DNA from 3 places in the Micromonospora sp. SD12 genome. Region 2 is predicted to be linked to each of the others. Evidence: riboswitches for the same ligand, from Rfam matches in the RefSeq annotation. Region 2 holds a riboswitch; each other region holds the start of a gene.

Region 1 (9,898 bases), on a different contig from region 2:
CGCCGTCTCCAACGTGGACTTCGAGGTGCACCCCGGTCAGGTCGTCGGCCTGCTCGGCCCGAACGGCGCGGGCAAGACCACCACGCTGCGGGTGCTGATGGGGCTGACCCAGCCGACGGCCGGCGAGATCTACGTCTTCGGGCACCGGCTGGTGCCCGGGTCGCCGGTGCTGTCCCGGATCGGGGCGCTGGTCGAGGGGCCGGGCTTCCTGCCGCACCTGTCCGGTCTGGAGAACCTGAAGGCGTACTGGCGGGCCACCGGGCGGCCGGCCGAGGACGCGCACTTCGAGGAGGCCCTGGAGATCGCCGGCCTGGGCGACTCCGTGCGCCGGCGGATCAAGAACTACAGCCACGGCATGAAACAGCGCCTCGCCATCGCGCAGGCGATGCTGGGCCTGCCCGAACTGCTCGTGCTCGACGAGCCGACCGACGGGCTAGACCCGCCGCAGATCGCGGAGATGCGCCGGGTGCTCCAGCGCTACGCCACCGACGGCCGGGCGGTGCTGGTCTCCAGCCACCTGCTGGCCGAGGTGGAGCAGACCTGTACGCACGCGGTGGTGGTGAACAAGGGCCGCATCGTCGCCTCGGGCCCCGTCGAGGAGATCGTCGGCGAGTCGCCCAGCGTGCTGTTCGACGTGACCGACCCGGAGGCCGCCCGGGCGGTGCTCGACGGCCTGCACGGGGTGCGGGTGCTCCCCGACAGCGAGGGCCAGCTCGTGGTGGACACCAATGGCACCGCCCGCAGTGAGGTGGTCGCCGAGCTGGTCCGGGCCGGCATCGGGGTGGACCGGGTGGTGCCGCGGCGCCGCCTGGAGGACGCGTTCCTCGCCCTGGTGGGCGAGAACTCTCGGGGAAGCGGGGACCGATGATGGCGGGCACGTCACCCACGGCGGGCGCGGCGGCCGGCTACCGACCGTCGGCGACCCTGCCGTTCGGCGCCGAGTTCCGGCGGCAGGCCTCCCGGCGGCGTACGCAGCTCGCCCTCGGCTTCATGGTGCTGCTGCCGTTGATCATCCTGATTGCGTTCCAGTTCGACACGGGCGACGACGACGACAACGGGCGCGGGGAGTTCGGCAGCCTGGTGGAGTTCGCCACGTCGGGCGGGCTGAACTTCACCCTCTTCACCATCTTCGTCTCGGCGTCGTTCCTGATGGTCGTGGTGGTGGCGCTGTTCTGCGGCGACACGGTGGCCAGCGAGGCGAGCTGGGGCAGCCTGCGGTACCTGCTCGCGGTGCCGGTGCCCCGGGCCCGCCTGCTGACGGTGAAGCTGGTGGTCGCGCTCGTCTACTCGGCCCTGGCGCTGCTGCTGCTCGCCGGCACCGCCCTGCTGATCGGCACGCTGCGCTACGGCTGGGAGCCGCTGCGCAGCACCGTGGCGGCCCAGCTCGAACCGGGCGAGGGGCTGCTGCGGCTGCTGGGGGTGCTCGGCTACCTGGCGGTCGTACTCCTGGTGGTGGCCGGCCTGGCGTTCCTGCTGTCGGTGGTCACGGACGCCGCGCTCGGCGCGGTCGGCGGCGCGGTGTTGCTCTGGATCCTCTCCAGCATCCTCGACCAGATCACCGCGCTGGGCGCGCTGCGCGCGTTCCTGCCGACGCACTACAGCACCGCCTGGCTGGGCCTGCTGTCGACGCCGGTGCAGACCGACGACGTGGTACGCGGCGCGATCTCCGCGATCAGCTACGCGACGCTGTTCTGGGGGCTGGCGTTCTGGCGCTTCACCCGAAAGGACGTCACCAGCTAAGGCGCCGGGTCGGCCGCCTTCTTCCAGGCGCTGACCCCGATCCGGCCCGTGTTGCCGAGGTCGATCGGCCCGTCCAGGCCGACGACCTGCGCGGGCCGGCCGGCGGCGGGCGCGACCTCCAGGCGCTCGCCGGTGGTGGCGACGACCGTCGGGTCGGTGACCAGGTTGCGCCAGAGCACGGCGGCACCGGCCCGTTCGCCGGGCCGCAGGGTCAGTGGCCGGGGCGGCGCGTCGAAGCCCGACGTGATCTCCTTGGCCCCCTCGACCACCCGGACCGGTATCGGGTTGCCGTCGCCGTCGTGCAGACGCAGCGCGGGATAACCGTTCAGCGGGTAGGGCTCCGTGCCGCAGTTGACCAGCTCCAGCCCGAGGGCCCGCAGACCCATCGCGGCGCTGGAGCCCGGCGAACCGATCCGGACGCCGGACTCCGGGCACCCGCCGGGGGCGGTCCCGGAATCCGGTGTCGGCGCGCCCGCTCTCGGGATGGTGCTCGGTGCCGGATCGACCGACGGCGGTGCGGCCGCGGAGCAGGCGCCGAGCAGGACGAGGCCGGCCATCGTGACGCCGATCAGCCGTGCCGGTGTGGAAACTCCGCCGCGCGGACACGGTGCGGGTCGGTACGCGGGGGTTGCCATCGCCCGATCATCGCACCGGCCGGTGCTCAGCCGGCCCCGGACACCCGTCCGGGGGAGCGGCTGATGGGCGCTGTCGAGCTGCCCCGTGCGTGGGACCGGTCTCTCCTCAGGTGAGGAACCCGGGGAGCGCGAACTGCTGTCTGTGAGACTGCGGTTCCCGTGAGTGAGAATCGGGTATGTCCACTCCGCCCGCCGTGCCGCCGCCTGAGCCGCCCGCCGAGCCGTCGCCCGCGCCACCGGCTCGGCCGTCCACGTCCCCGCCCGCGCCGCCACCCGTCTCGCAGGCCGCGCCGCCACCCGCGCCGGCACCGGGGCAGCGGCCCGGGCCGAGCGCCCTGGCCGTGCTGGCCGATGAACGCCTGCCCGGGTTTCGCGGGCTTCGGCCGAGGCAGCGTGCGGTGTACGCGACCGCCGTCGCCGTCGTCGTCGTGCTCGGCGTGCTGTTCGCCTACCACGCCGACCTTCTGCTGGACCGGTCGACGGCCACCGATCGGGCCCGATCGGACAGGCAGGCCGAGAAGGTGGTCGACCGTGAGCAGCCCGCGTTCGTGTCCACCGTCACTCCCCTCGACTACGACCGGGACCTGCCCGAGGCCTTCACCGTGCTGCTCGACCGGCCGCTGACCGAGGGCGAGCAGGCCGCCCTCACCGCCCTGACCGGCGCCAGGTCGGAGGTGTGGGAGTTCCTGAAGCCGCTCGGCGGCCGGTTGGTCGAGCACGCGTCCTACGTGGCCCCGCGGGAGGACGGCAACGAGAATCGCGGCCATGCCCAGACGTTCGACCTGAACCTGAACAGCGACCGCGCCGCCGGGCTCACGATCAACAACATGACTGCCGTCAAGGACACGTGCCGCGTACCGACGGCGCAGACCGTCGTCACCCTTCCCCCGGCGGGTGCGGAGTCCCGGCAGGGCCTGCTGTGGGACCTGACCGGGGGACCGACGGACGAGCCGCACGGTCCGTACGCCCTGGCCGAGGGCGAGCCGGAGGAGGGCCGGCTGTACTTCCGCCGCAACGTCGTCGAGCTGGGCAACGGTCAGTCCAACATGGCCTTCCGTATCCAGCCGGAGGTGTCCACCCACACGTGCGAGTGGCACATCGTCGCCTCCTACACCGACACGACCGGTTCCCACGAGCAACGCATCCCGGGCGGCACCGGAACGTTCACCACCGAGGCCGTCCCGTCGCAGCCCGTCCAGTACTTCGAACGCCCCCCGGGCCCGGGGTGGGGCTGCCTCGGCGAGGTGAGCCAGCAGAATTGCCCGGAGACCGCATCCGTACAGCTCCCGAGGCCAGCGGCCCACCGGCCGGTCCCGGGCTGAGCCGCGCGTGCTCGTTCCGGCCGGAGCCGGCAACGATCGACGGGTCCCGGACGGCCCGGTCGCGGGGACGTCAGCGGGACCGGGGCCTGCGCTTGCGGGTGGGGGAGTCGGGGGAGTCCGGCGCGGTGCCGGAGTCGGCGGTGTCCCCGTCGCCGGACGCGTCGGTCACCCGGGCGTCGGTGTGGCGCAGCTCGGCCAGCGTCGTGCCCCGGAGTTGGTAGACGGCGGTGCGCCGGATGCTCAGTTCCGCCATCGGGCCGTCCGCGGGGCGGGTCAGGTAGACCACCGTCGCCCTGCCGTCGCGCACGCTGACGCTCTCCACCGGCGTACGGTCGCCGAGGTCGACCTGGGCCTGGTAGTCCGGCTCGCCCCTGACGTTGCGCCAGGCGGCGAGGGTGAAGAAGCGGCCGGTGCCGCCGCCGTCGAGCATGACCACCCCCACCGCGTCACCCGCGCCGTCGCCGTCGAGGTCGCCCACGGCGCACGGCCGCTGCAACTCCACCCTCGTGCCGTCGGGGTCGGACCAGCGGCCGTCGGCGAGGCGGATCGGGGCGGCGTACCCGCGGTAGCGGATCTTCCTGCTGCCGACCCGGGTGTTGCGCAGCTCCAGGCAGCTGAGCCGGTCGTCGGTGGGGCGGGGGGTCGGGGTGGCCCGGGCGGTCGCCGGGGCGGTGTCGACGTCGTCCCGCTCGACGGCGGTGCCGGCGGGCCGGTCGGCGGACCGGTTCCGCTTCTTCCGGTTGCCCGTGGAGCAGGCGGTCGTCACCACCAGCAGGCAGGCCATGGTCAGCGCCACCACCGGGACGAGCTTGCGACGCATTCGCGCGTTCCTTTCCGTCGATGTGACCGGCACCGTAACGGGCCCGCGCCAGCCCGCAAGGCGGCAGGGACGCCCCTATCCATGGGAGCGTTCCCACGGATAGGGAATTCATCGACACGGTCGAATCTTTGTCGGCATCCTGGTGCCGTCCTGCCGTCCTGATCGGAGGTGCCCTGATGCTCACTGACCGGATAGGTGGCCCGGCCCTGTCCCTGTTCCGTGCCGTCGTCGGCCTGCTCTTCCTCTGCCACGGCCTGGCCTCACTGCTCGGGATCCTCGGCGGCAGCCGGGGCACCGGCGAGGCGGTCCCGCTCGGCGAGTGGCCGGGCTGGTGGGCCGCGCTGATCCAGGCGGTCTGCGGCGGCCTGGTCCTCGTCGGGCTGTTGACCCGGCCGGCGGCCCTGCTGGCGTCCGGCTCGATGGCGTACGCGTACTTCGTGGTGCACCAGCCCGACGCGCTGCTGCCGCTGCGCAACGGTGGTGAGCTGGCCGTCCTGTTCTGCTGGTCGTTCCTGCTGATCGCCGTGTTCGGTCCCGGCGCGTGGGCGCTCGACACCCTGCTGCGCGCCCGGCGCCCCGCCGACTCCCGCTCGGTGACCGTCTGAATCCGTACCGTCGAGGAGGGTTCCGCCGGCCCCGCCCGGCGGATCGACGGCGGCTGCGGGATCGCTCACAGCGTGGGATCCGACGTCGATCCGGGCGTTGTCGGTGCTTAGACTCGACGGCACAACTGCATACCTCATCCAGAGGGGCTGAGGGATACGGCCCGACGACGCCCCGGCAACCACCCCGCGCGCTCACCGCAGAGCGACCGGCGGGGCAGGTGCCAATTCCGTCCCCGCCGCAGGGTGCGATGCGGGGAAAGATGAGAGGACCCTCGACATGACGTCGACGTTCGCCCCCTCCGGCATCGACACCACCGCCAGCCCCGCCCGCGCCCTGGTCTGCCGCGCCTGTTCGGCCCGCTACCCGCTCGCCGCCCAGCACGCCTGCTACGAGTGTTTCGGCCCGCTGGAGGTCGACTACGACGCCGCCGCGCTGGCGACGGTCACCCGGGAGCAGATCGAGGCGGGCCCGCGCAACATCTGGCGGTACGCGGCGCTGCTGCCCGCCGGGCAGGACCCGGCCACCCGGGTCACCCTCGACCCCGGCTTCACCCCGCTGGTGGCCGCCCCGCACCTGGCCGCCGAACTGGGCGTCACCGGCCCGCTCTGGGTCAAGGACGACAGCGCCAACCCGACCCACTCGTTCAAGGACCGGGTCGTCTCGGTGGCCCTGACCGCCGCCCGCGCGCTCGGCTTCAGCCGCTACGCCTGCGCCTCCACCGGAAACCTGGCCAACTCCGTCGCCGCGCACGCGGCCCGGGCCGGCGCGCCGTCGGTGGTCTTCATCCCTGGTGACCTGGAGCAGGGCAAGGTCATCACCACCGCCGTCTACGGCGGCGAACTGGTCGCCATCGACGGCTCGTACGACGACGTGAACCGGCTCTGCGGCGAGCTGGTCGAGACGGACGAGTTCGAGGACACCGCGTTCGTCAACGTCAACGTGCGCCCCTACTACGCCGAGGGCTCGAAGACGCTCGGCTACGAGGTGGCCGAGCAGCTCGGCTGGCGGATCCCCGCGCAGGTGGTGATCCCGATGGCGTCCGGCGAACTGCTCACCAAGATCGACAAGGCGTTCGCCGAGCTGGTCGAGATCGGCCTGGTCGAGGCGCCGGCGGGCGGCTGGAAGGTGTTCGGCGCGCAGTCGGCCGGCTGCAACCCGATCGCCACCGCCCTGCACGCCGACACCGACACCATCACCCCCGTCCGGCCGACCGGTATCGCCAAGTCCCTGAACATCGGCGACCCGGCCGCCGGCATCTACGCCCTGGAGGCGGTGCGCCGCACGGGGGGCTGGATGGAGTACGTCGACGACGACGAGATCCGCGCCGGAATCCGCCTGCTGGCCCGCACCACCGGCGTCTTCGCCGAGACGGCCGGCGGCGTGACCGTGGCCGTGCTGCGCAAGCTGGTCGAGTCGGGCCGCCTGGACCCGACCGCCGAGACCGTCGTCTTCAACACCGGCGAGGGCCTCAAGACCCTCGACGCGGTGGCCGGCCAGGTCGGCCCCACCCACCGCATCAAGCCCTCGCTGCGAGCCGCCCGCGACGCCGGCCTCCTCGGCTGACCCGACCCGGCTACCGGGGCGGGCGGGGGATTCGCGGCGTAACTGGGTTTTCGCTGTGAGTGCGGAAAACGCGCCGACAAGGACTTGACGGCAGGAACCGGACGGCGCAAGATGCTCCGTGCGGGAGGGCGTTTCGCCGGAGACTTTGAGTTCTTGCGACCCAACGCCGGAGGCGTTGTGCGAGCGTCCCTCCCGACCAACTTCCGATCGGGCCAGCGTTAATTCGCTGGCCCGATCGTCGTCGGGGGGCGCACCCTGAGCCGATGAGCATCGCGATCGCGCCGCTCGACGCCGCCGACCAGGCCGCCGTCGACGAGGCGTACCGGATCGGCGCGGCGGCCAACGACGCCGACCTGCCGGACTTCCCGCCCTTCTGCCGGCGGCGCTTCGAGGCGGCGATCCGGCACCCGATGCCGGGCAACGAGCCGCTCTGGGCGCTGGCCCGGCTCGACGGCGTGCCGGCCGGCTACCTCGCGCTGGACCTGCCGCAGCTCGACAACACCGAGAACGCCGAGGCCGAGGTGGTGGTGCACCCCCAGTGCCGGCGTCGCGGTGTCGGCCGTGCGCTGCACGAGCACGGCGTACGCCTGCTGCGGGAGCGGGGCCGTAAGCGGGTGCTGGCGATGGCGGTCTCCGCGCTGCCCGGCGGCCCGGCCCGCTCCGGGGCCGCCGCCGCCTTCGCCGCGTCGACCGGCGCCCGGCCGGCGCTGGCGGAGGTCCGCCGCCGGCTCGACACCACCCGGCTCGACCACGACGGCCTGGCCGCCGCGCTGGCCGACGCCCGGGGCCGGGCCGCCGGCTACGACGTCGTGCGCTGGCGGGGGGACACCCCCGAGGAGTACGTCGCCGACATCGCCTACCTGGACGGCCGGCTGATGACCGACGCACCCCTGGGCGACGTGGAGTGGGAACCGGAGCGGATCGACGTCGAACGCGTCCGCGGCATCGAGCGGGCACTGCGGGCGCGGGGGCGGCGGCGCTACCACACGGCGGCGCGCCACGAGGCGTCCGGCCGGGTGGTCGCCTGGACCCTGCTCGACGTCGGCGCGTCGGCCGACTGGCACGCGTTCCAGCAGATCACCATCGTCGACCCGGAGCACCGCGGTCACCGCCTCGGCCTGCTCACCAAGGTCGAGAACCTGCGTCACCTGCTGGCCCACGAGCCGGCGGTACGCGCGATCGACACCTTCAACGCGGCCGAGAACGCCCACATGGTGCGGATCAACGAGCAACTCGGGTTCCGTCCCGTCGACGGTTGGACCGACTGGCAGCTCACCATCTGAGTTTGTGACACGCCCCTACTGATCTGAGGGGTTCCTGTTGCATGATGGCGGGCATGACGGAGACCCCGCACCCCCTGTACGACAGGCACGCCGACACCCTCAACCGGGCGCTGACCGCGATCACGGAGCGCGGGTACTGGTCCGCCTACCCCGAGTCGCCCAGCCCCCGGGTCTACGGCGAGACCGCCGCCGCCGACGGCAAGGCCGCATTCGAGGCGTACCTCGGCGGTGACTTCCCCCTCGACCAGCCGGGCGCGGCAGACCGGGTCGCCACCGAGGCCAGCCCGTTCGGTGTCGAGCTGAACGTCCGCTACCCGCACGCCGGCGCCGACGAACTGGTCGCCGCCGCCTCCGCCGCCCTGCCCGCCTGGCGCGACGCCGGCCCGCAGGCCCGGGCGGGGGTCTGCCTGGAGATCCTCGACCGGCTGCACAAGCACATCTTCGAGCTGGCCAACGCGGTGCAGTTCACCAGCGGCCAGGCCTTCGTGATGGCGTTCCAGGCCGGCGGCGCGCACGCGCTGGACCGCGCGCTGGAGGCGGTCGCCTACGCGTACGCGGAGATGACCCGGCACCCGGGGACTGCGGGCTGGGAGAAGGCGGCCGGCAAGGGCGACCCGCTGCGGATGAGCAAGACCTTCCACGTGGTGCCCCGTGGCGTGGCGCTGGTGATCGGCTGCAACACGTTCCCGACCTGGAACTCGTACCCGGGGCTGTTCGCCTCGCTGGTCACCGGCAATCCGGTGGTCGTCAAGCCGCACCCGCGCGCGGTGCTGCCGCTGGCGATCACGGTGAAGTACGCCCGGGAGGTGCTCGCCGAGGCCGGCTTCGACCCCAACCTGGTGCTGCTCGCGCCCGAGGCCCCGGGTGAGAAGCTCGCCTCCACGCTGGCCCTGCACCCGGCCGTGAAGATCGTCGACTTCACCGGCTCCACCGAGTACGGCGACTGGCTGGAGGCCAACGCCCGGCAGGCGGCGGTCTACACCGAGAAGGCCGGGCTGAACACGGTGGTGATCGACTCCACCGACGACTTCGCCGGCATGTGCCGCAACCTCGGCTTCACCCTGACCCTCTACAGCGGCCAGATGTGCACCACGTCGCAGAACATCCTCATCCCCTCCGGGGGCATCGAGACGGACCAGGGGCACAAGAGCTTCGACGAGGTGGCGGGCGGGATCGCCGCGGCGGTCGCCAAGATCACCGCCGACCCGGCGCGCGGGGTGGAGATGACCGGCGCGATCGTCAACGACGGGGTGCTGGAGCGCCTCGACGCGGTCACCAAGGTCGGCGAGGCGGTGCTGGAGTCGCGTACGGTCGAGCACCCGGCCTTCCCCGGCGCGGTGGTCCGCACCCCGACGGTGGTCCGGCTGGCGGCCGACGACACCGCGACCTACTCGCAGGAGTGGTTCGGGCCGATCTCGTTCGCCATCGCCACGGACTCCACGGCGCACAGCCTGGAGATCCTGCGCGCCACGGTCGGCGAGAAGGGTGCGCTCACCGCGGCGGTCTACTCCACCGACGGGGCGGTCCTCGACGCGGCCGAGGCGGCGGCGGTCGAGGTCGGGGTGCACCTGTCCTGCAACCTCACCGGCGGGGTCTTCGTGAACCAGTCGGCGGCCTTCTCCGACTTCCACGGCAGCGGCGCCAACGCGGCGGCCAACTCCGCCCTCACCGACGGCGCCTACGTCGCCAACCGGTTCCGCATCGTGCAGTCCCGCCGGCACGCCTGAGTCGGCCCGCTGCCCGGGGCGGCCCCCACGCGGGCCGGTCCGGGCGGCCGGGTCAGGCCGGGCGGCGCATCTGGAGCTCGGTGAGCGCCGGCACGGTGGGGTGCGGGACGCGTACGCCGGTGTCGACGAAGCCCAGCCGCTGGTACGCGCGGTAGGCCCGGTCGTTGCCGACCACGACCTCCAGCATCAGTTCGGGGCGCCC
Region 2 (9,898 bases):
TCGGTGAAGTGGCGTCGGTGCAGCGTGCCGACGTGCAGGACCCCGATCAGCTCGCCCCGGGCGAACATCGGCACGCCGAGCAGCGACCGCAGCCCCATCGCCACCAGGACCGGGTTGACCACGCTGCCGGGGACGACGTCCTCGACGATCACCGGCCGTCGGGTCAGGGCGATGCGGCCGGCGAACCCGCGGCCCACGGAGACGCGGAAGCCCTGCCGGACCTCCTCCTCCAGCCCCTTGGCCGCGGTGGCCACGAGCTGCTGGGCGTGCGTGTCCAGCAGGAGGATGGCCGCCGTGTCGACGTCGAGCAGGTCCCGGACCCGGTCGAGCAGCTCGTCGAAGAGGTCGGCAGCGTCGAGGCGGGACAGCGTCGCGTCGGTCACGGCCTCGATGCGGCGCAACCGTTCGTCGTCCCCGATGAGCCTCTGATCGGCCACCACAGGATCCTAGCCCTGTCGGTCGGGCCGACCGTCCCGCGAGCGTGCGGTGCCGGTGCGGCTCGTCCGTCACCGGCGGGACCGCCCGGTCAGGCCCGGCGGCGGGTCGTCCACGCCTGGAGGGTGGGCCGGCGGACCACCGCGATGCGGTCGCCACGGGCGCGCAGCGACGTACGCCCGCCGCGTCCGCGTCGTACGGTCAGGTCCACGGTGCGACCGCCGACCCGCACGCCCTCCAGCACGAGGTCCGGCAGCCACTCCGGCAGGTGCGGATCAACGAAGATCGTGCGCAGCGGCGCGGCCGGGCGCAGCGCCAGCAGGGCCTGGATCAGCGCCACCACCGCGCTGGCAGACCAGGCCTGCGGGGAGCAGGAGTCCGGATAGACGCCGGGGTGCGGGTGGGCGTCGTCGCGGGGCAGGCCGCTGAGCACCTCCGGCAGGCGGCGGCCCGGCGTACCAGCCCGGCGCCGTACGTGGGGTGCCCGGTCGCGGCGAAGGCCACCCCGGCGTGCCGCAGCGCGGCGTACCAGTACGCCTGCAACTCGCTGGTGGCGAGCGGGTTCGGCACCACCTCGCCGTGCTCGTCGACGATGGCGGTGTCCGAGTCCTTGAAGTTGCTGCTGCCCAGCCGCGCGAGCTCGCGGGCCAGGGTGCCCGGGCGCGCGCGGCGGCGTCGCCCGGCTCGGCGGCGGCGCGGCGAGGCGCTGCCCGTCGAAGACCGGCTCGACGAGCAGGTCCACCCGCCGGGACTCCCGGGGCGCCACCGCGACGTCGACGGTGAGGGCGCCCTCGGCGTACCGGACGGGCAGGTCGGTCCGTACGCCGATCGACCACCGCCCGCGTTCCGCCGGCCCGTGCGGGTTCGCCCCCACGGGCCGGCGGCGGTGGTCAGTGGCGGAACGACCGGCGTACGACGCCGCCGACGAGCGCGCACCAGGTGTCGAGGTCCAGCTTGCCGTGGGCCGGCAGGCCGTGGACGCGCTGGAGGTCCTTGACGGCCATCTTGGTCGGGTGGTCGTACTCGCCGGTGGTGGTGACCTCGGTGTGGCCCCGGAAGTTCAGCAGGAACTGCACGGCGGTGACCGGCAGGCCGGTGGCGTCCCTGCCCAGCTCCGGCACCAGGGTCTCCCAGGTGGGCGCGGTGAGGGTGGCGTCGACGTCGACTCCGATGCCGTTGCGGTACTGCCAGTCCTGCACGGCGGCGACGGTGGCGGCGTCGAAGACGCTGTTGACCGGTACGGCGTAGCCCCGGTGGGCGAGCAGGTACTGCACCACCCGTACGGAGGGGGAGCCGACGAAGCGCCACAGGTCCGGCCAGCGGCGGGCCGGCACGTCGCCGAGGTCGGTGCCGAGTTCCTCGAAGACCCGGCGGCGCAGGGTGGGGAACTGCCGGTAGAACGCGGCCCCGGGGCAGAGCGTGGTACGGAAGTCCCAGTGGCCGAAGATGTCGTGGGCGTGCAGCCCGTACCGCCGGCAGATGGTCGCGCAGAGCGCGACCAGCGAGTCCAGCAGCGCCTCCGGCGGCGTCTCGGTGACGTACGTGCCCTCGTTCTCGATGCCGATGGCGCGGCCGTTCTCGCCCGGGCAGTGCGCCGAGATCATCTGCCGGTCGCCGGCCCGCAGCCGCTCCAGGCTGCCCCGGCGCCCCTCCATGACGTAGCCGCCGCGGCTGATGGTGAAGTGCTGGCCGGTGTCGGACCAGCCGTTGCCGTCCATGTGCAGGTTCTGGCAGTCGCGGGCCAGCTTGACCGCCTGCGCCTCGGAGTAGTCGGTGACGTTGGGGAACGCCATGTGGTGCACGATGATCTTGTTGGTGGGGATGGCGCTGACCGACAGCGGGTCCGCCGGCGGGCGCGCGCCCCACTCGTCGCAGCTGTAGATCCAGTCCAGGTCGGAGCCGGGGTCCGCGTGGGCGGTGCCCGGGAGGGCGAGCTGGCTGCCGACGACCGCGACCGTGGCGGCGCCGAGGCCGGCGCGCAGCAGGGTCCGGCGGTCCAGTGCGGAATCCTCGACGTGCATGGCGTCTCTCCTCTGCGGCCGGAGGTGGGGGCGGGGGCGGCCCCTGAAAAGGAACTCCAGGCTTCGCGTGTGCAGTGGAGGATATTGCCAAGGCGTGGCAGTGCGCCAGAGGCCGACCGAGGTCGGACCAGCTTCCCCGGACGGGGCGCCAGTTCGCGCCGACTCTCGATCTCCACGTGCAGTTACTCCGCCCGGCCCGCCGCGGGCGGCTGGTGGGTCGCGGGCGGGTCACGCAGCGCGGCAGGGTAGCCGACCGTCAGAGCACCTGGGAGAGGAAGCGGCGCAGCCGGGGGTGCTCGGCCCGCTCGAAGATCGCGGCCGGCTCGCCGGCCTCCAGCACCACGCCGCGATCCATGAACGCCACCGTGTCGGCGACCTCGCGGGCGAAGCCCATCTCGTGGGTCACCACCACCATCGTCATGCCACCGGCGGACAACTCGGCCATCAGCCCCAGCACGCCCTTGACCAGCTCCGGGTCCAGGGCGGAGGTCGCCTCGTCGAAGAGCATCACCTGCGGGCGCAACGCCAGCGCGCGGGCGATCGCGACCCGCTGCTGCTGCCCGCCGGACAGGTGCGCCGGGCGGGCGTCGGCCTTGGCCGCCAGCCCCACCAGCTCCAGGTGGTCGCGGGCGAGCGCCGCCGCCTCGTCCGCGTCGAGCTTGCGGATGCGGCGCAGCGCGAGGGTGACGTTGCGCAGCACGCTCATGTGCGGGAAGAGGTTGAACTGCTGGAAGACCATGCCCACCCGCTGCCGCAGGGCGTCGGGGTCGTCGCCGCGCACGCTGCGCCCGTCGAGCAGCACGTCGCCGCGGTCGGGCTCGATGAGCCGGTTGATCGTACGCAGCAGGGTGGACTTGCCCGACCCGGACGGGCCGATCACGCAGGCCGTCGCTCCGCGCGCCACGTCCAGGTCCACCCCGCGCAGCACCCGGTTCGCCCCGAAGGCAAGGTGCACGTCGCGGACGCTCAGGCTCACCGAGGTCGTCGTGTCGATGCTCATCGCTGGTTCCCTCCCGCCGCGCCCGGCAGCGCCAGGTCGAGGTCGTCGTCGGCGTCACCGGGAGTGGCCTGCCGGCCGTGCCGCAGCCGCCGGTCGATCCAGTTGACGGCGTGCGTCAGCGGGACCGTCAGCGTCAGGTAGAACAGCCCGGCCAGCAGCAGCGCCGACTGGTTGCCGGTGTTGGCCGCGTAGTCCTGCCCGATGCGGAACAGCTCACGCTGGCTGGCCAGCAGGCCGAGGAAGTAGACCAGGCTGGAGTCCTTGATCAGCGCGATGAGCTGGTTCACCCAGGCCGGCAGCACCCGCCGGATCCCCTGCGGGACGATCACCAGGCGCATCGCCTCGCCCCAGGACAGGCCCAGCGCCCTGGCGCCCTCCAACTGCGCGGCCTCCACCGACTGGATGCCGGAGCGGAAGATCTCGCCGATGTAGGCCGCCGCGATCAGCGACAGGGCCAGGATGCCCAGGGGATACGGGTTGGGCCCCCACACCTGCATCCCCAGCGGCGCCAGGCCGACCCCGATGAGCAGGATCGTCGCCGCCGCCGGCAGGCCGCGGAACACGTCGGTGTAGACCCGCGCCGGCCACCGCAACCATCGCGTACGCGAGATGCCCGCGACGGCCAGCGCCATGCCGAGCACCGAGCCGAGCAGGGCGGCGGAGATCGCCAGGATCAGCGTGTTGGGCAGCCCCACCGTCAGCATCTCGGGCAGCGCCTCGCGCATGGAGTCTGCGTCGAAGAAGGTCTCCCACAGGGTGCTCAACGGATCCATCGTCTCTCCCACCGCCCCGCTTGCTCGTCGTCGCTACGTCTCAGGAGGTGGCCGACGCCGACGGCACCGGAACCGTGCCGCTGCCCGGCGTGAAGTCGGCCGGGATGGGGCGGCCCGGGTAGTACTGGGCCTGCAGGCGGCTCCACGTGCCGTCGGCGATCACCTCGTCGAGCCCCTTGTTCAGCGCCTCGCGCAGCTTGTCGTTGCCCTTGGCGACCGCGTACGCCGTCGGGGCCGGGCTGAGCAGCTTGGCCGCAACCGTGATCTTGCCGGCGCTGTCGGCGGCCGACTTGTCGCCGATCTCGGCCGGGGCGATCCAGGCGTCGGCCGTTCCGGCCTTGAGCTGGTTGATCGCGCCGTTGTAGTCGGGCACCCGGACCGGGTCGAGTCCCTCGCCGGTGGCGTAGTCGTCCTGGACGGTGCCCTGCACGACCACGACCCGCTTGCCGGCGAGTTGGTCGAAGCCGGTGATCGACGAGCCGGCCGGCACGTCGAGTCCGAAGTGGCCGAAGTCGTAGCCGTTGCCGAAGTCGACGGTCTTCTTGCGCGCCTCGGTGATCGTGATCGAGGAGCTGCCGACGTCGAACTTGCGGTTGTTGACCTGCGACAGCAGGGCGGAGAAGTCGGTGCCGACGAACTCCACCTTCAGGCCGACCTTTTCCGCGACCGCGACGAGCAGGTCGTTGTCGAAGCCGGTGAACTTTCCGTCCTTGAGGTAGACGTTCGGCGGGGCGTCGGTGAGCGTGCCGGCGCGCAGCACGCCCGGCTGGAGCAGGCCGTACGGGTTGTCGGCCGCGTCGGCCGCTTCGTCGCCGCAGCCGGTCAGGGCGGTGGCGACGAGGACGGCGGCCACGCCGAGGGCGGCGGCCCGGGTGAGGGACGAGAGGATGCGCACAGGTGTCTCCGATGAGGTGTCTCCGGCGACGGGCACGGGCGTGCGTCGCCGACGGTGCGCCCGATGGGCGTACCGCTGGGATGGTTCAGGGAAGAGGGGGTGGCGCGCCTAGCGCGCGTCGCCGGGGCGACAGGAGGTGGCGCAGACCCGCATCATGTCGATGTGGCGGCGCCGCGTCAGCGCCGGCGACGCCGGTGCCACGGCGGGAACCGCCGGTGGGGGGAAGGTGCGCAGGGACATGGCTCTCCTCGGTCGGTGTCGACCTGGGAACCAGGCCGCGCTTGCACCGGAGCCGCTCCGATGCCTGGTCTTCACCCGGGGCACCCCTGCGCGGACGAGGGTTGCCGGCCAGCGAGCCGGGGCTTGACGCTGGCGCTCATGACCTGCCGACGAGGCTAGCAGCCCGCCACGCTGGGCCGTCCAGCCGCTATGACCACCCTCACGCGCCCGCCGACGGCGCGTCCGTCCCGTCCGCCCCGGTCACTCCTCGATCGCCCCGCCGACGCGGCGCAGGTGCTGCCGGAAGGTGAGCCCGGGCTCGGCGGCGCGGCAAACCAGGTAGTCGGCGAAGGCGGTCTGCTCCCGCAGCGTCTCCCCGGCGCGGATGCGCCGCGCCTGGAGCCGTTCGACGGTGCCGATGCGCTCCGCCGCCGCGAACAGCTCCGCAGCCCGCGCGGCGGGCAGGAACAGCACCCCGTCGTCGTCGGCGACCACGAGGTCGTCGGCGGTCACCAGGTGCGGCCCGACCCGGGCACTGGTGAGCGTCTCCGGCTCCCTCGGATCGAGCCGGGCCGGCCCCGCCGGCAGGCTGCCGTAGCTGAAGACCGGCAGGCCGATCTCCACCAGCTCCGGGGTGTCGCGGTGCAGGCCCCAGACGACGAGCCCGGCGACGCCGGCCGCGGCGCCCTCCAGCACCGCCAGGTCCCCGACGCACGCCTCGTCGGTCCGCCCGCCGTTGTCGATGACGAGCACGTCACCGGCGGCGGCGCCGCCGTACGCCTCTAGGAACACGTCCACGCTGCCGTGGTGGCGCACCGGCAGCACCCGGCCCACGAGACGGTGACCGGGCACGACCGCCCGGATCCCGGCCGGCGCCGCGCGCGGGGGCACGCCGAGGCGTACGCAGGCGTCGGCGATCAGCGGCGTGGACAGCTCGGCGAAGCGCTCCCGCATGACGTCCTCCTGGCACGTGGTGGTGCGTGGGTCGTCATCGTAGGGAGCACGGGTGCCGCCGCGGCGAGGTCCAATCCGGTGCCGCTGGCTCGGACCTAGACTGTCCACGTGATTCCGATCGAGGCCGTCGCCGTCGCCTACGGCCGCTGGATCACCCCCGACCTGCCGCTGTACGGCAACGACCACGACCGCTCCGACTTCGCTCCCTGACCGGCCCGGTGCCACGCCGCCCGCCGTTCACCTCCGCCACACCTCCGGGAGCGTTCCGCCATGCCCACACCCGACCACACCGGCGTCGTACCGCCCGCCGACCGGCCACCCGCCGCCGACCCCACCGACACCTCCGCCGTCGCGGTGCTCCGGGCGCCACGGGCCGCCCGGGTCCTGGCGGCCAGCCTGCTCGGCCGGATCCCGCTCGGCGCGGCCCCGCTGGCCCTGCTGGTGTTCGCCCGCGAGACGATGACGCTGACCGTCGCGGGCCTGCTCGTCGGCGCGTTCACCGCCGGCACCGCCGTGGGCCAGCCGATGCTCGCCCGGATGGCGCAGCGCTGGCGGCAGCCGCCGGTGCTCTGGCTGTCCGTGACGGCGTCGACGATCGGCTTCGCCCTCACCGCCGCGCACGTGAACCTGCCGGTGACGGTGTGCGCCGCCGCCCTGGCCGGGGCGGGCGCGCCGCCGTTCGAGTCGTGCCTGCGGGTGCTCTGGCGCGACCTGCTCCCCGCGCACCGCGTGCAGACCGCGTACACCCTGGACATCGCCGTCCAGGAGCTGATCTTCATCCTCGGCCCGGTGGTCACGCTCGCCGCCGTGGGCCTGGCCGGCCCGCCCGGCGGTCTGGCCGCCGCCGCGCTCCTGCAGGCCGTCGGTACCGCGTGGTTCGCCACGACCGACGCGGTGCGTCGCTGGCGGGGCGAGCCGGCCGTACGCCACTGGGCCGGGCCGCTGCGTGCCGGCCGGCTCCGCCTGGTCCTCGGCGCGCTGCTGCTGGTCGGCGCGGCGGTGGGCAGCGTGACCGTCGCCGCGACCGGATACGCCGAGGCGGCCGGAGCCCGGTCCTGGGCGGGCTGGTTGCTCGCCGCGCAGGCCACCGGGGCGCTGGTCGGCGGCCTGCTCTACGTACGCTTCGGCGGGCTGCGCCGGCATGCCACGCTGCCCCGCGCGGTCGGCGTCTTCGCCGTCGGCTACCTGCCGTTGCTGCTCACCCCGGCCCCGGCCGCGATGCTGGGCCTGATGGCGGTCAGCGGGCTCGCGCTGCCGGCGCTGCTGACCATCGCCTTCGTCGCGATCGACGACGTGGCTCCCACCGGCACGGTGGCCGAGGCGTTCGCGTGGGCGGCGACGGCGTTCTCGGTGGGCAGCGCGGGCGGCGCGGCGGTGGCCGGCGCGGTACTGGACGCGGCGGGGGAGGTGACCGTCGGCTTCCTGATCGCCCCGCTGAGCGCCGTCGCGGCGTGCGGGATCGCGCTGGCCGCCACCCGCGCCGCCGGCGGCGGTCGGTCGGCGAGCTGATCGCGGGGCCGGTGCCCGGCGCGCCGGGGCGGGCTCAGACCCCGGCCGCCGACTCCTCGGCCGGCTGGCCCGGCTGCCCGGGTACGACCGCCGCCGGCACCCGCGGCAGCGTGAACACGAAGCGGGTCCCGTCGCGGTACGCCTCGTCCAGGCTCAACGTCCCGCCGTGGTACTCGACGACCTTCTTGCAGACCGCCAGCCCGATGCCGGTGCCCGGGTACGCGCCCCGGGGGTGCAGCCGCTGGAAGATGACGAAGATCTTCTCCGCGTACCGGGGGTCGATGCCGATGCCGTTGTCCTCGACGGCGAAGGACCAGCCCTGCGCGGTGTCCGTCACGGTCACCCGGATGCGCGGCGCCCGGTCCGGGCTGCGGAACTTGACCGCGTTGCCCAGCAGGTTCTGCCACAGCATGGTCAGCAGGGTCGGCTCGCCCCGTACGGTGGGCAGCGGATCGCGGTCGATCGTCGCGCCCGACTCCTCCACGGCCCGCGACAGGTTCGCCTCGGCCTGCGCGAACACCTCGGCCAGGTCCACCTCCCGCTCGTCGCCGTAGACCCGGCCGATCCGGGAGAAGGTGAGCAGATCGTTGATCAGCTCCTGCATGCGGCTCGCCCCGTCGACGGCGAAGCCGATGTACTGCCGGGCCCGGTCGTCGAGCTGGTCGGCGTAGCGGCGCTCCAGCATCTGGCAGAACGACGCCACCTTGCGCAGCGGCTCCTGAAGGTCGTGCGAGGCGACGTACGCGAACTGCTCCAGGTCCTCGTTGGAGCGGCGCAGCTCGTCCGCCTGCTGTTCCAGGGCGTTGCGGTCGTGCTGGCTGCGTTCCCACGCCTCCACGACCGCGCGGCGCATCGTCTCCACGTCGCTGGTCAGCCGGGCGATGTCGGCCGGACCGTCGGGCCGCAGCCGGTGCCGGAAGTCGCCGCCGGCCACCTGACGCACCGAGGCGCCCAGCCGGTCCAGGGGCCGCAGCACCCGCGTACGCACCAGCACGGAGCCGACGATCCCGCACACCAGCAGGGCCGCGAGGATCGCCACGAAGGTCAGGTCCCGCAGCGCCCGGGCGGCGTCGAGGTCGCCCCGGCCGGCGTCGCGGATCCCGTCCAGGCGACCGACCAGCCCGGTCAGCTCGGCGCGCACCGCCGCGAAGGTCTGCGCGTCCCCGGTCACCAGCGGCGCCAGCTCCTGCGGCGTCGCGCCGGCCTGCCGGGAGGCGATCAGGCGTTCGGCGAACTCCGTGCGCCAGCGGTCGGCCAGCCGCCGCGCCCGCTCCAGGTCACCCAGCGCCTCCGGCTCGTCGGCGAGCAGGACGCGCAGCCGCGACATGGTGGCGCGTTCGTCCTCGACGCCCTGCCGGTACGAGTCGACGAAACGCGGGTCGGCGGTGACGACGTGGCCGCGTACGGCCGCCGCCTGGACGAGCAGGCCGCTGTCGAGCTGGCCGACGGCCGTACGGGCCGGGGCGACCCGGTCGGCGAGATGGTTGGAGACCCCGGCGGTGTGCCGCAGCGCGGCGGCGCCGGCCCCGCCGCCGAGCAGGACGATGGCGGTCATCGTCAGCAACAGGACAGTGAGCCACCGGCGGGTCGTCATCGGACGACGGGTCGTTGCCTCGGGAGTCGCCTCGCTGCCCACGACCTGCACCTTAGTGCAGTCGACGGGGCGCGGGCGCGGGGTGCTTGCCGTCGGGTGCTACCAGTGGCGTGTGTCCGTAACCGACCATGTCGCCGCCCGCCGGGACGCCCCGGACGTCCGGGGGCCGGAAGCAGCCGTTGCGCCGATGGCCGCGCCGGCTCCCGCGACCACAATGGCGACCGGGGGCGGCCCCACCGCCCCCGGCGCGGGGGAGGTGTACGCGTGAGCGGCTGGCAGGTCTCCGGCTACCGTCCGGTGCGGCAGCTCGGCGCCGGCGCGTCCGGCCGGGTGGACCTCGCCGTGCACGACGCGACCGGCACACCGGTCGCGATCAAGTACCTCACCGGCGGGATCGGCGACGATCCGACGTTCCGTGCCGGGTTCCGCGAGGAAGCGCGGCTGCTGGCCGAGATCGACGACCCGCACGTCTCCCGCCTCTACGAGTACGTCGAGTCG
Region 3 (9,898 bases), on a different contig from region 2:
GATCCGGTCGACGGGCGACAAGGGCGTGGTGGCGGTGCTCGACTCGCGCCTGGAGACCGCCCGGGGCTACGGGGCGTTCCTGCGCCGGTCGCTGCCGCCGTTCTGGTACACCACCCGGCCGGAGGTCGCCCGCGGCGCACTCGAACGCCTCGCCAGGTCCTGACCCGCGCGACCCGTCCCGTCGGCCTCGACCCGCCCCGTCGGCCGGGGCCTGCGACGGCGAGCGGGCGGCCTCCCCGCCTCGTCGGCCCGGGCCTGCGACGGCGAGAGGGCGGCCTCCCGGCTCGGGAGACCGCCCTCTCGGCGGTTGTGCGGATCGCGCCCGGGGCGCGGGGTCAGGGCGCCTGGGAGGCGACGACGACGGCGTCGGGCGGGGTGTCCGGGACGGTACGGGCGGCGAGCCGGCGCACGGCCGTGTTGAGCACGGCGATCAGCGGCACCGACACCAGCGCGCCGGTGATCCCGGCGAGGACCACGCCGGCCGCGATGCCGATGATGACCGCGAGCGGGTGGATGGCCACCGCCCGGCCCATGATCAGCGGCTGGAGGAGGTGTCCCTCCACCTGCTGCACCCCGATCACGGCGCCGAGGATGATCAGCGCCGTCACCGGGCCGCTGTCGACCAGCGCGACCAGGACCGCGACCACGCCCGACAGGGTCGCTCCGACGATCGGGATGAACGCCCCGAGGAAGACCAGGGCGGCGAGCGGGAAGGCGAACGGGATGTCGAAGATGACGAGGAAGATGCCGATGCCGACCGCGTCGATGAAGGCGACCAGCACGGTCGCCCGGACGTAGGCGACCAGCGTCGCCCAGGACGCCCGCCCGGCGTCGTCGACCTTCCAGCGGGCGGCGACCGGCAGCAGCCGGACCAGGAAGCGCCAGATCTTGTTGCCGTCGCGCAGGAAGAAGAAGGTGGCGAAGAGCACCAGCAGCGTGCCGGTCAGCACCTCAGCCAGCGTGGCGGCCGTGGAGAGGGCGCCGCTGGTGAACCTCTCGGTGTTGTTGTTGATCCACTTCTGGCCCTCGTCGATGTAGTTGTCGAGCTGGCCGTCGGAGAGGTGCAGCGGCCCGGTCTTCAGCCAGTCCTGGATCTGCCGGACGCCCTCGGAGGACTTCTTGCTCAGCTCCGGCACGCCCTGGATGAACTCGTTCACCACCAGGGTCAGCGTGCCGATCACCCCGGCCAGGCCGCCCACCAGCACCACCGCCGTCGCCATGGACCGCGGGAAGCGGGCCCGCAGCAGCCAGCCGACCGCCGGCGCGAGCAGCGCCGAGAGCAGCAGTGCGACGGCCAGCGGGATGACCACGATCCGGACGGTGCCGACGATCTTCAACAGCGCCCAGGCGACGACGCCGATCACGATCAGCCGCCAGGACCACGCGGCGGCGATCCGCAACGCGTGCGGCACGTCCGCGTCGTCGCGGCTGGAGGTGGAGTTGTGCATGGCACCGGGCGGCGGGGCGCCGACCACGGTCGCGGACGGCGCAGCCGCCGGTCCGGGGGACGTCGGCGAGGCCACGCCGGCCGGTTCGGGGACGTCGGCCGGGTCCGCGCGGCGGGCGCGCGCCGACTCCCGGCCCGACTCGTACGCGCGACGGAGCCGTCCGCGTATCTGCTCGAAGCGGCTCAAGCGCACCTCCTGGCAAGAGAACCGGCCCGCCCATGCCGATGGGCGGACAGGATACGTCCGACGACGCCACCGTAGGGCAGGTCCGCCACACATTGCCCCCGGCCCCCGGCGCGTAACCGCCCACGGCCGACCGACCGGGACACGGTAGCGTTTCCGGCGTGACCGCCGACCAGAATCTCGACTCCGGGCTGCCGATCCGCCTGCTGCACGACCGCGTGCTGGTGCGGATGGAGGGCAGCGAGGGTGAGCGACGCTCGACCGCCGGCATCGTGATCCCGGCGACCGCCGCCGTGGGCAAGCGCCTGGCCTGGGCCACCGCCGTGGGGGTGGGGCCGAACGTACGCGCCATCGTCTCGGGCGACCGGGTCCTCTTCGACCCCGACGACCGCTCCGAGGTCGAGTTGCACGGCCGCGGGTACGTACTGCTGCGCGAGCGCGACGTGCACGCCGTGGCCGCCGAGCGGGTGGAGAACGACTCCACCGGCCTCTACCTCTGATCCCGTCCCCTCCCCACCCGCCCGGATGAGGGCGTCGGTGCCGTTTGCGTCGCTCCCGGCCGGGAAGCCAGCCGCACCACCGGCCCTGGGGAGGGACGATGCCGGTACTCGTGAAGAAGATTCTGCTCTGGGGGAGCGTCGCGTTCCTGATCTACTTCATGGCCTTCCGGCCGGAGGGCGCGGCGGAGATGTTCAAGGCGATCGGAGCGGGACTGATGGCGATGGCGCAGGGCCTCGGTGACTTCCTCACCAGCCTGATGACCTGACGACCGGGGCCGGCCCGAGCGGGGCGGCCCCGGTAGCGGGTCCGGGGGCCCCGGGCGTCCGCGTCAGTGGCGGCCGGGGGGCCACGGCGCCGGCGGGCGCTGGCCGTACCAGCCGGGCGGGCCGGGCGGGCCGTACCAGCCGGCCGGGGGCGGCGGGGGAGACGCGACGAGCACCACCGGGATCGGCACGACGGGCTCGTCCGGCGCCTCGACCGAACGCTGCGTGCCGTCCGGGAAGCGCAGGTGGTAGCGCTGCCCGTCCCAGATCCCCACCGGCACCTGCGGGTCCCGGCCCACGAAGAACGACCGGTACGCGCCGATCGCCTCCAGCAGCTCCCGTTCCTCCCGCGCGGTCCGCTCCCGGTCAGCCGGGCGCCGGTCCAGGCCGCGTAGCGCGCCGTCGCGCAGCAGCGCCAGCCGGGTAGCCGCGAACTGGTAGCCGCGCATCGCCTTCAGCCCGCCGTCGCCGGCCACCCGCTTGGCCCACACCCGGGCCGCGTGCCGCCGTCCCAGGCTGCTCAGCGCCGCCACCTCCGGCGGGGTGAGCCAGCCCGCCCGGACGTAGTCCGGCAGGGTCCGCTCGGTGAGCCGCCCCTCCCAGGCCCGTAGCCACACGGCGAGCCCGACCATGCCGAAGAAGACCGGCACCATCACGCCGATGAAGCCGTACAGCATGATCAGCGTCTCGCCGGTGGCCTGGGTGAGCGTCGGCAGCAGGTTCCACAGCCCGTGCAGCATCATCGCCAGGAGCAGGCCGGCGAGCGGGGCGAGCACCCGCACCCACCGGTCGGCGGCGCGCGCGGCGATGCCCAGCCCCACCCCGGTCATCGAGGTGAAGAGCGGGTGGGCGAAGCCGAAGAGCAGGATCCGGACGATGAAGATGGCGATGACCTGCTGGGTGCCGGTCGCCGGCCCGTACCGCTCCACGCCGCTGGCGTAGCCGTAGCCGCCCAGGTAGAGGATGTTCTCCACCATGGCGAACCCGACCGCGGAGAGCCCGCAGTAGACCAGGGCGTCGGTGATCCCGGAGATCTCGCGACGGCGGAAGATCAGCAGCAGGATCGGCCCGAGGGCCTTGGTCAGCTCCTCGATGAACGGCGCCACCAGCACCGCGGTCAGCGCGGTGGGCAACCCCCAGTCCTCGAACAGCCCGGCGGAGAACTCGTTGACGGTCAGCGAGGCCGCGGTGGAGACGAACGCGCCCCAGGCGAAGCAGAAGATCAGGTACTTGAGGGGTTCTGGCTCGTAGCGGTCCAGCCAGAGGAAACAACCCACCAGCACCGGCACCGGGAGGATCGCGGCGACCACGCCGATCAACAGCGCCTCGACGCCGAGGTTCTCCCCCAGCGTGAAGACCATGAACAGCGCGCACGCCGCGATGAACAGGACGGTGCCGGCCAGCACCAGGGCCCGACGCCACCCCAGCCGACGCAGCGGCATCCGGGGCCCGGCCCCGCCGGGCGGCGGAACGGCGGGCGCGGTCGGCGACGGCAGGGACGCGCCGGGCGGGGTGTCGGCCATGCGGTCAGCGTAGCCATCCCGGGCCGGCTGGTCCGGTCGCATCGACCCGGCTATGCTGCCGGCAGGTCACGAGCGCCAGCGTCAAGCCCCGGCTTGCTGGCCGGCAACCCTCGTCGAGTTCGCGGTGGGGTGCCCCGGGTGATGACCGGGCCCGGCCCGATCCGCGCGCCGGGCAAGCGCGGACCCCGCCCGTGTGCGCCCACCCGGGGTCCTGGACCCCGGAGGTCGGCCGTGACCGTCACCCTCGTACCCCCGCCCGCGCCGCAGCCGCCCGCCGTCGCCGGCCCGCTCGACGTGCTCGGCGTACCCGGGCAGGTGAACCTCGACTACGCGGCCACCGCGCCGTGCGCGCGGGCCGCGGCCGACGCGGTGGCCGAACTGCTGCCCTGGTACGCCAGCGTGCACCGCGGCGCCGGGGCGCTGTCGCGGCGCTGCACCCTCGCCTACGAGCGCGCCCGGCAGACGGTCGGCGACTTCCTCGGCGCCCGCGCCGGCGACCACGTGGTCTTCACCCGCAACACCACGGACGCGCTGAACCTGCTGGCCCGGGCGCTGCCCGCCGGCACGACGGTGGTGACCTTCGGCGGGGAGCACCACGCCAACCTGCTGCCCTGGCCGCGTGGCTCGGTGCGGCTGCCGGTGCCCGCGGAGCCCGCCGGGGCGGTACGCGCGCTCGACGCCGCGCTCGGCGAGCTGCGCAGGCCGGCCGCCGCCGGCCACCGGCCCGCCCGCCCCGGCGCCGAACACGGGCCGCCCGTGCTGGTGGCGGTGACCGCCGCCAGCAACGTGACCGGCGAGCGCTGGCCGGTGGCCGAGCTGGCCCGGGTGGCGCGGCGACACGGGGCCCGGATCGCGGTGGACGCCGCGCAGCTCGCCCCGCACGCGCCGGTCGACGTCGCCGACCTCGACGTCGACTACATCGCGCTCTCCGGCCACAAGCTGTACGCGCCCTTCGGCGCGGGGGTACTCGTCGGGCGGGCGGACTGGCTGGACGCCGCACCGCCGTACCTGGCCGGCGGGGGCGCCACCAGCCACGTCGGGGCCGCCACCCACGACGTGCGGTGGGCGACCGGCCCGGCCCGGCACGAGGCGGGCACCCCGAACCTGCTCGGCGCGGTCGCCCTGGCGGCGGTCTGCGCCGCCCTGGGAGACGCCGACCGGGTCGCCCTGCACGACGCCGAGCAGGCCCTGCTGGCCCGGCTGCGCGAGGGCGTCGCGGCCCTGCCGCACGTGGTGGAGCTGCGCACGTTCGGGCCGGCGGCGCCCCGGGTGGGCATCGTGTCGTTCGTGGTGGCCGGCCGGGACTCGGCACAGGTGGCGACGGAGCTGGCCGCGACGTACGACATCGGGGTGCGCGACGGCCTCTTCTGCGCCCACCCGCTGGCCCGGCGGCTGCTCGACGAGGCGGCCGCCCGCAGCGGCCGGCGGGACCTGCCGCCGACCGCCCTGCGGGCCAGCATCGGACTGGGCAGCACGACCGGGCACGTGGACCGGCTGCTCGCCGCCCTCGCCGCGCTGGCCTGACGGGCCCGGGAGGCGACCCTGCCGGCCCGGGAGCCCACTGTGCCCGCAGCGGCGGGCCGGCGGGCGCGCGAGGTCGGCGGGCGGGGCGGCGCGGAGCTGTCAGGCCTGCTTCGCCACGGGTGCCGGCGTGCGGCCGCGGGTGCGCTGGATCAGCACGACGCACGCCAGCACCGCCAGCGCCGCCGCGATCGAGGCGGGGGTGACGGCCTCGCCCAGCAGCAGCGCCGACCAGAGCAGGGTGAGCACCGGCTGCGCGAGCTGGATCTGGCCGACCTGCGCGACGCCGCCCCGGGCCAGGCCCGCGTACCAGGCGAAGAAGCCCAGGAACATGGAGACCGCGGTGAGGTATCCGAACGCGGACCAGGTGACGGCGTCGGCGTGCGGTGGGGCGGCCACGGCGGCGACGACCGTGACCGGCACGGTGACCGGCAGGGAGAGCAGCAACGCCCAGCAGATCGTCCGGGCGCCACCCAGTTCCCGGGCCAGCGCGCCGCCCTCGGCGTATCCCAGGCCGCACAGCACGACCGCCGCGAGCAGGAACAGGTCGGGCGGGGCGACCGCACCGCGCACCGCACCGCTGGCGCCGAGGAAGGCGAGCACCGCCAGCAGCCCGCCGGCGCTCGCGACCCAGAACAGTGCCGGCGGTCGCTCACCGGCCCGCAGCACGGCGAACACGGCCGTCATGGCGGGCAGCACGGTGATGACGACCGCGCCGTGCGCGGAGGTCTGGGTGATGAGCGCCAGCGAGGTGAACAGCGGGAAGCCGACGACGACGCCGAGGGCGACGACGGTCAGCCGCCGCCACTGGGCGCGGGTGGGGCGCGGGGCGGCGGTGAATCGCAGGTACGCCACCGCCAGCAGCCCCGCGCCGACGGCCCGGCCGAAGGCGACGAACCACGGGTCGAGCTGCTGCACGGCGACGCGGGTGGCGGGCAGCGACATGCTGAAGGCGAGTACGCCCAGCGCGCCCAGGGCGAGACCGACCGTCCGGTCCGCCGTTACCGCGTTTCGGACGGTAGCGCTACTCTTGTCGTTCATGAATGACGGTAACGCAGTCGGACGTGTCAGCCAAGATCTGCGCGGGCTCGTCGCCGTCGCCGAGCCCGGCACGCGGCTGCCCTCGGTGCGCGAGCTGACCGCCCGCCACCACGCCTCACCGGTCACCGTCGCCAAGGCCATCCGGCAGCTCGTGGCCGAGGGATTGATCGAGACCCGGTCCGGCAGGGGAACCTTCGTGGCCGCCCCGCCGCGCGAGTGGCGGGTGCCCGACCTGTCGTGGCAGACCGTGGCGCTCGGCCCCCGCCGGCCGGGCGAGGACGAGATGCAGGCGCTACTGGCGTTACCGCCCGCAGGAGCGATCCTGCTGTCGGGCGGCTACCTCGACGCGGAACTTCAACCCGCCGCCGCGCTCGGTGCCGCGCTCACCCGCGCCGCCCGGCAGCCCGCGTCCTGGCAGCGGGGGCCGGCCGAGGGACGCGAGGACCTGCGCGCCTGGTTCGCCCGCGAGGCCGGGGCCGGGCTGCGCGCCGAGGACATGGTGATCTGCCCGGGCGGGCAGGCCGCGCTGTCGTCCGCGCTGCGGGCGCTCGCCGCGCCCGGCGACACCCTGCTCGTCGAGTCGCCGACCTACCTGGGCGCGCTCGCCGCCGCCCGGGCCGCCGGCCTGCGGGTGGTGCCCGTGCCCGCCGACGCCGACGGCGTACGGCCCGACCAGCTCGCCGCCGCGTTCGCCCGTACGGGCGCCCGGCTGTTCTACTGCCAGCCGCTGCACGCCAACCCGCACGGCGCGACCCTGGCGGGGCACCGCCGGGCCCGGGTCGCCGAGGCCGTACGCGACGCCGGGGCGTTCCTGATCGAGGACGACTACGCCCGCGACCTCACCATCGACGGCCAGGCCCCGCCGCCGCTGGCCGCCGACGACCCCGACGGGCACGTCGTCTACCTGCGCTCGCTGACCAAGTCGACCGCCCCCGGGTTGCGCGTCGCGGCGATCGGCGCCCGGGGCCCGGCCGGCGCCCGGCTGCGGGCGGCCCGGCTGCTCGACGACTTCTTCGTCGCCGGCCCGCTGCAACAGGCCACGCTCGAGTTCGTCACCGCCCCGGCCTGGACGCGGCACCGCCGCGCCCTGCGCACCGCCCTGCGGGCCCGCCGCGAGGCGTTGCTGGCCGCGCTCCGCCGGCACCTGCCGGAACTCGCCCGGCAGCCGGTCCCGCGCGGCGGCATGCACCTCTGGGTCCGCCTGCCCGAGGGCACCGACGACGTGGCGCTGGCCGCCGCCGCGGCCGCCGAGGGCGTCATCGTCTTTCCCGGCCGCCCCTGGTACGCCGCCGAGCCCCCGGCGGCGCACCTGCGCCTCACCTACGCCGCCGCCGGACCCGAGCTGATGGACGAGGCCGTCCGCCGCCTCGCCCGCGCCCTGCGGGCCTGAGCGGGCCCACGGGGCGTACGGGTCAGCCGAGCGGCGGGGCGGCGGGCGGCTTCGGGGCGTCGTCGGGCTTCCCCTGACCGCGTGGCCCGTCCTGGTCGCCGAAGGACTGCCGGACGCCACGGTTGGCCTCCTCCTGCGTGAGGCCGGAGGCCACCATGATGTCGCTGGCGGTGGTGCGCACCTGCGCGACCACCACGCTGCCGGAGAAGCCGACCCCCTCGGCGTACGCCCGGCCGGCCTCGCTGACCGCGCGCAGCGCCCGCTCCCGCGCCTGCTCCGGCTCCTCGCCGACGGCGAACTCGTGCTTGAGCAGGCGTACCGACTCGGCGAGGTGGGCCACCGCGTCCGGCATCGTCTCCGGGATCGGCTCCTCGTCCTCGATCAGGGTGACCGCGCGGCGGGTCAGCGTGCCGGCGTTGCGCATCGCCCGGTCGACCGGGCCGGCCGCCTCGGCGTAGTGGGTGAGTTCGTCGCGCCGGTGCCAGCGGACCGGCGAGAGCATGGCGGTCTCCTTCGCCCCGTCGATGGCCTCGGTGAAGGCGGACAGCTCCTCCTGGTTGTCGCGGAGCCGGTCCAGGGCCCGCTGGGCCTTGGCCTGGTCCCGGTCCCGCAGGGCGTCCGCGGTGGCGTCGAGCTGGGCGGCGAGCAGGTCCAGGGCCGGCCGGGCGGCCCGGTTGATGACCCGCAGCGGGTTGAGCGGCAGCAGGATCGCGGTGACCAGCAGCGCGACCCCACCGCCGACGAACGCGTCGATGAACCGGGGGATCTCCAGGTCCTGGGTCGACGGGGTGAGCGTGACGATCAGCACCGCCGTGGCCGCCGCCTGGATGACGATGGCCACGCTGGCGCCGGCGAAGACGGTCAGCATGATGGCCAGGGTGACCACCACGCCGAGCTGCCACGGGCCGGTGCCGACGAAGTAGATGATGAGGTCGCCGACGGCGACCCCGATCGCCACCCCGACGATCAGCTCCACCGTGCGGCGGAACCGCTGGCCGACCGAGGCGGCGAGGGTGCCGACCGCGGAGATCGGCGCGAAGACCGGCTGCGGGTTGCCGAGCAGCTCGTGCGCCGCCAGCCAGGACAGCCCGGCGGCGAGGCCGGCCTGCACGGCGAGGCCCATCGCCATCCGCAGCCGGTGCAGGCGGTCGTGCAGCGTGGCCTTGCCATGGTGCCGCAGGGTCCGCAGGGCCTGGGAGACCCGGGCCGTGTCGAGATCCTTGCCCCGGTCACCCAGGGCGGCACGTCGCGCCACTGAGGGTCGACGGTCCCGGGCCACGGCCATGGCGGGGACTACCCGTGCCGCGCCGGGTGAATCCTCGGCGCCGACGGCGGTACGGCAGACTCGACCGGGTGGCCGACCTTCTCGACCGGTGGCGGGCCGCGGCCCGGGGAGCCGGGGCCGCCGACACCGCCGAGCTGACCCAGATCGGCGCGGACCTGCTGGTTCGCTGGCGGGAGCCGCACCGGCACCACCACGACACCCGCCACCTGACGGCCGTCCTCGACGTCGTCGACGCGTACGCGCCGGCCGCCGGGCGGCCGGACCTGGTGCGTCTCGCTGCCTGGTGCCACGACGCCGTCTATGATCCGCGCGCCGGGGGCGACGCCAACGAGCGCGACAGCGCGGCGCTCGCCGGCACGCTGCTCGCGCGGGCGGGCCTGCCGGCCGACGCCGTGGCGGAGGTACGCCGGCTGGTGCTGCTCACCGCCGGGCACGCCGTGGACCCGGGCGACGCCGACGGATCGCTGCTCTGCGACGCCGACCTCGCGATCCTGGCCGCGCCCCCCGAGGCGTACGACCACTACGCCGCGGCGATCCGCCGGGAGTACGCGCACGTGCCCGAGCCGGCCTTCCGGGCGGGCCGGGCCCGGGTGCTGGCCGGGCTGCTCGCCCTGCCGGCGCTGTTCCGGCTGCCGCCGCTGGCGCGGCGCTGGGAGTCGCCGGCCCGCGCCAACCTGACCCGCGAGCTGGCCGCCCTGTCCCTGCCTTGATCTCCTCCGGCGCCGGGGCGGTCGGACGGTCGC

What was found. Region 2 has a riboswitch for S-adenosylmethionine ahead of ACTMS2_RS22755 (ABC transporter substrate-binding protein). Riboswitches for the same ligand answer to the same signal wherever they lie in the genome.
Region 1: it holds a riboswitch for S-adenosylmethionine, as region 2 does, so the genes downstream of both, thrC (threonine synthase) here and ACTMS2_RS22755 (ABC transporter substrate-binding protein) in region 2, are expected to answer to the same signal.
Region 3: it holds a riboswitch for S-adenosylmethionine, as region 2 does, so the genes downstream of both, ACTMS2_RS16595 (aminotransferase class V-fold PLP-dependent enzyme) here and ACTMS2_RS22755 (ABC transporter substrate-binding protein) in region 2, are expected to answer to the same signal.

Annotation. Positions count from the first base shown of each region.
Region 1 covers NZ_JBQHDF010000007.1:212,742-222,639, reverse strand. Annotated here, with positions in the region: gene ACTMS2_RS16725 (alpha/beta fold hydrolase) at 1-868, shown strand, start outside; gene ACTMS2_RS16720 (ABC transporter permease) at 865-1,740, shown strand; gene ACTMS2_RS16715 (DUF4232 domain-containing protein) at 1,737-2,297, opposite strand; gene ACTMS2_RS16710 (hypothetical protein) at 2,774-3,697, shown strand; gene ACTMS2_RS16705 (hypothetical protein) at 3,768-4,517, opposite strand; gene ACTMS2_RS16700 (DoxX family protein) at 4,694-5,122, shown strand; SAM riboswitch class I at 5,254-5,389, shown strand; gene thrC (threonine synthase) at 5,400-6,686, shown strand; gene ACTMS2_RS16690 (N-acetyltransferase family protein) at 6,950-7,969, shown strand; gene paaN (phenylacetic acid degradation protein PaaN) at 8,023-9,696, shown strand; gene ACTMS2_RS16680 (N-acetyltransferase family protein) at 9,749-9,898, opposite strand, start outside.
Region 2 covers NZ_JBQHDF010000014.1:94,946-104,843, reverse strand. Annotated here, with positions in the region: gene ACTMS2_RS22780 (PP2C family protein-serine/threonine phosphatase) at 1-437, opposite strand, end outside; gene ACTMS2_RS22775 (hypothetical protein) at 527-868, opposite strand; gene ACTMS2_RS22770 (peptidoglycan recognition protein family protein) at 1,326-2,456, opposite strand; gene ACTMS2_RS22765 (amino acid ABC transporter ATP-binding protein) at 2,713-3,450, opposite strand; gene ACTMS2_RS22760 (amino acid ABC transporter permease) at 3,453-4,229, opposite strand; gene ACTMS2_RS22755 (ABC transporter substrate-binding protein) at 4,270-5,124, opposite strand; SAM riboswitch class IV at 5,397-5,508, opposite strand; gene ACTMS2_RS22750 (RraA family protein) at 5,605-6,297, opposite strand; gene ACTMS2_RS22745 (MFS transporter) at 6,568-7,806, shown strand; gene ACTMS2_RS22740 (sensor histidine kinase) at 7,841-9,361, opposite strand; gene ACTMS2_RS22735 (serine/threonine-protein kinase) at 9,665-9,898, shown strand, end outside.
Region 3 covers NZ_JBQHDF010000007.1:189,229-199,126, forward strand. Annotated here, with positions in the region: partial or broken gene ACTMS2_RS16570 (ATP-dependent DNA helicase) at 1-163, shown strand, start outside; gene ACTMS2_RS16575 (AI-2E family transporter) at 336-1,634, opposite strand; gene ACTMS2_RS16580 (GroES family chaperonin) at 1,793-2,131, shown strand; gene ACTMS2_RS16585 (hypothetical protein) at 2,230-2,397, shown strand; gene ACTMS2_RS16590 (PrsW family intramembrane metalloprotease) at 2,461-3,960, opposite strand; SAM riboswitch class IV at 3,983-4,103, shown strand; gene ACTMS2_RS16595 (aminotransferase class V-fold PLP-dependent enzyme) at 4,150-5,442, shown strand; gene ACTMS2_RS16600 (DMT family transporter) at 5,542-6,480, opposite strand; gene ACTMS2_RS16605 (PLP-dependent aminotransferase family protein) at 6,479-7,870, shown strand; gene ACTMS2_RS16610 (FUSC family protein) at 7,893-9,149, opposite strand; gene ACTMS2_RS16615 (HD domain-containing protein) at 9,224-9,865, shown strand.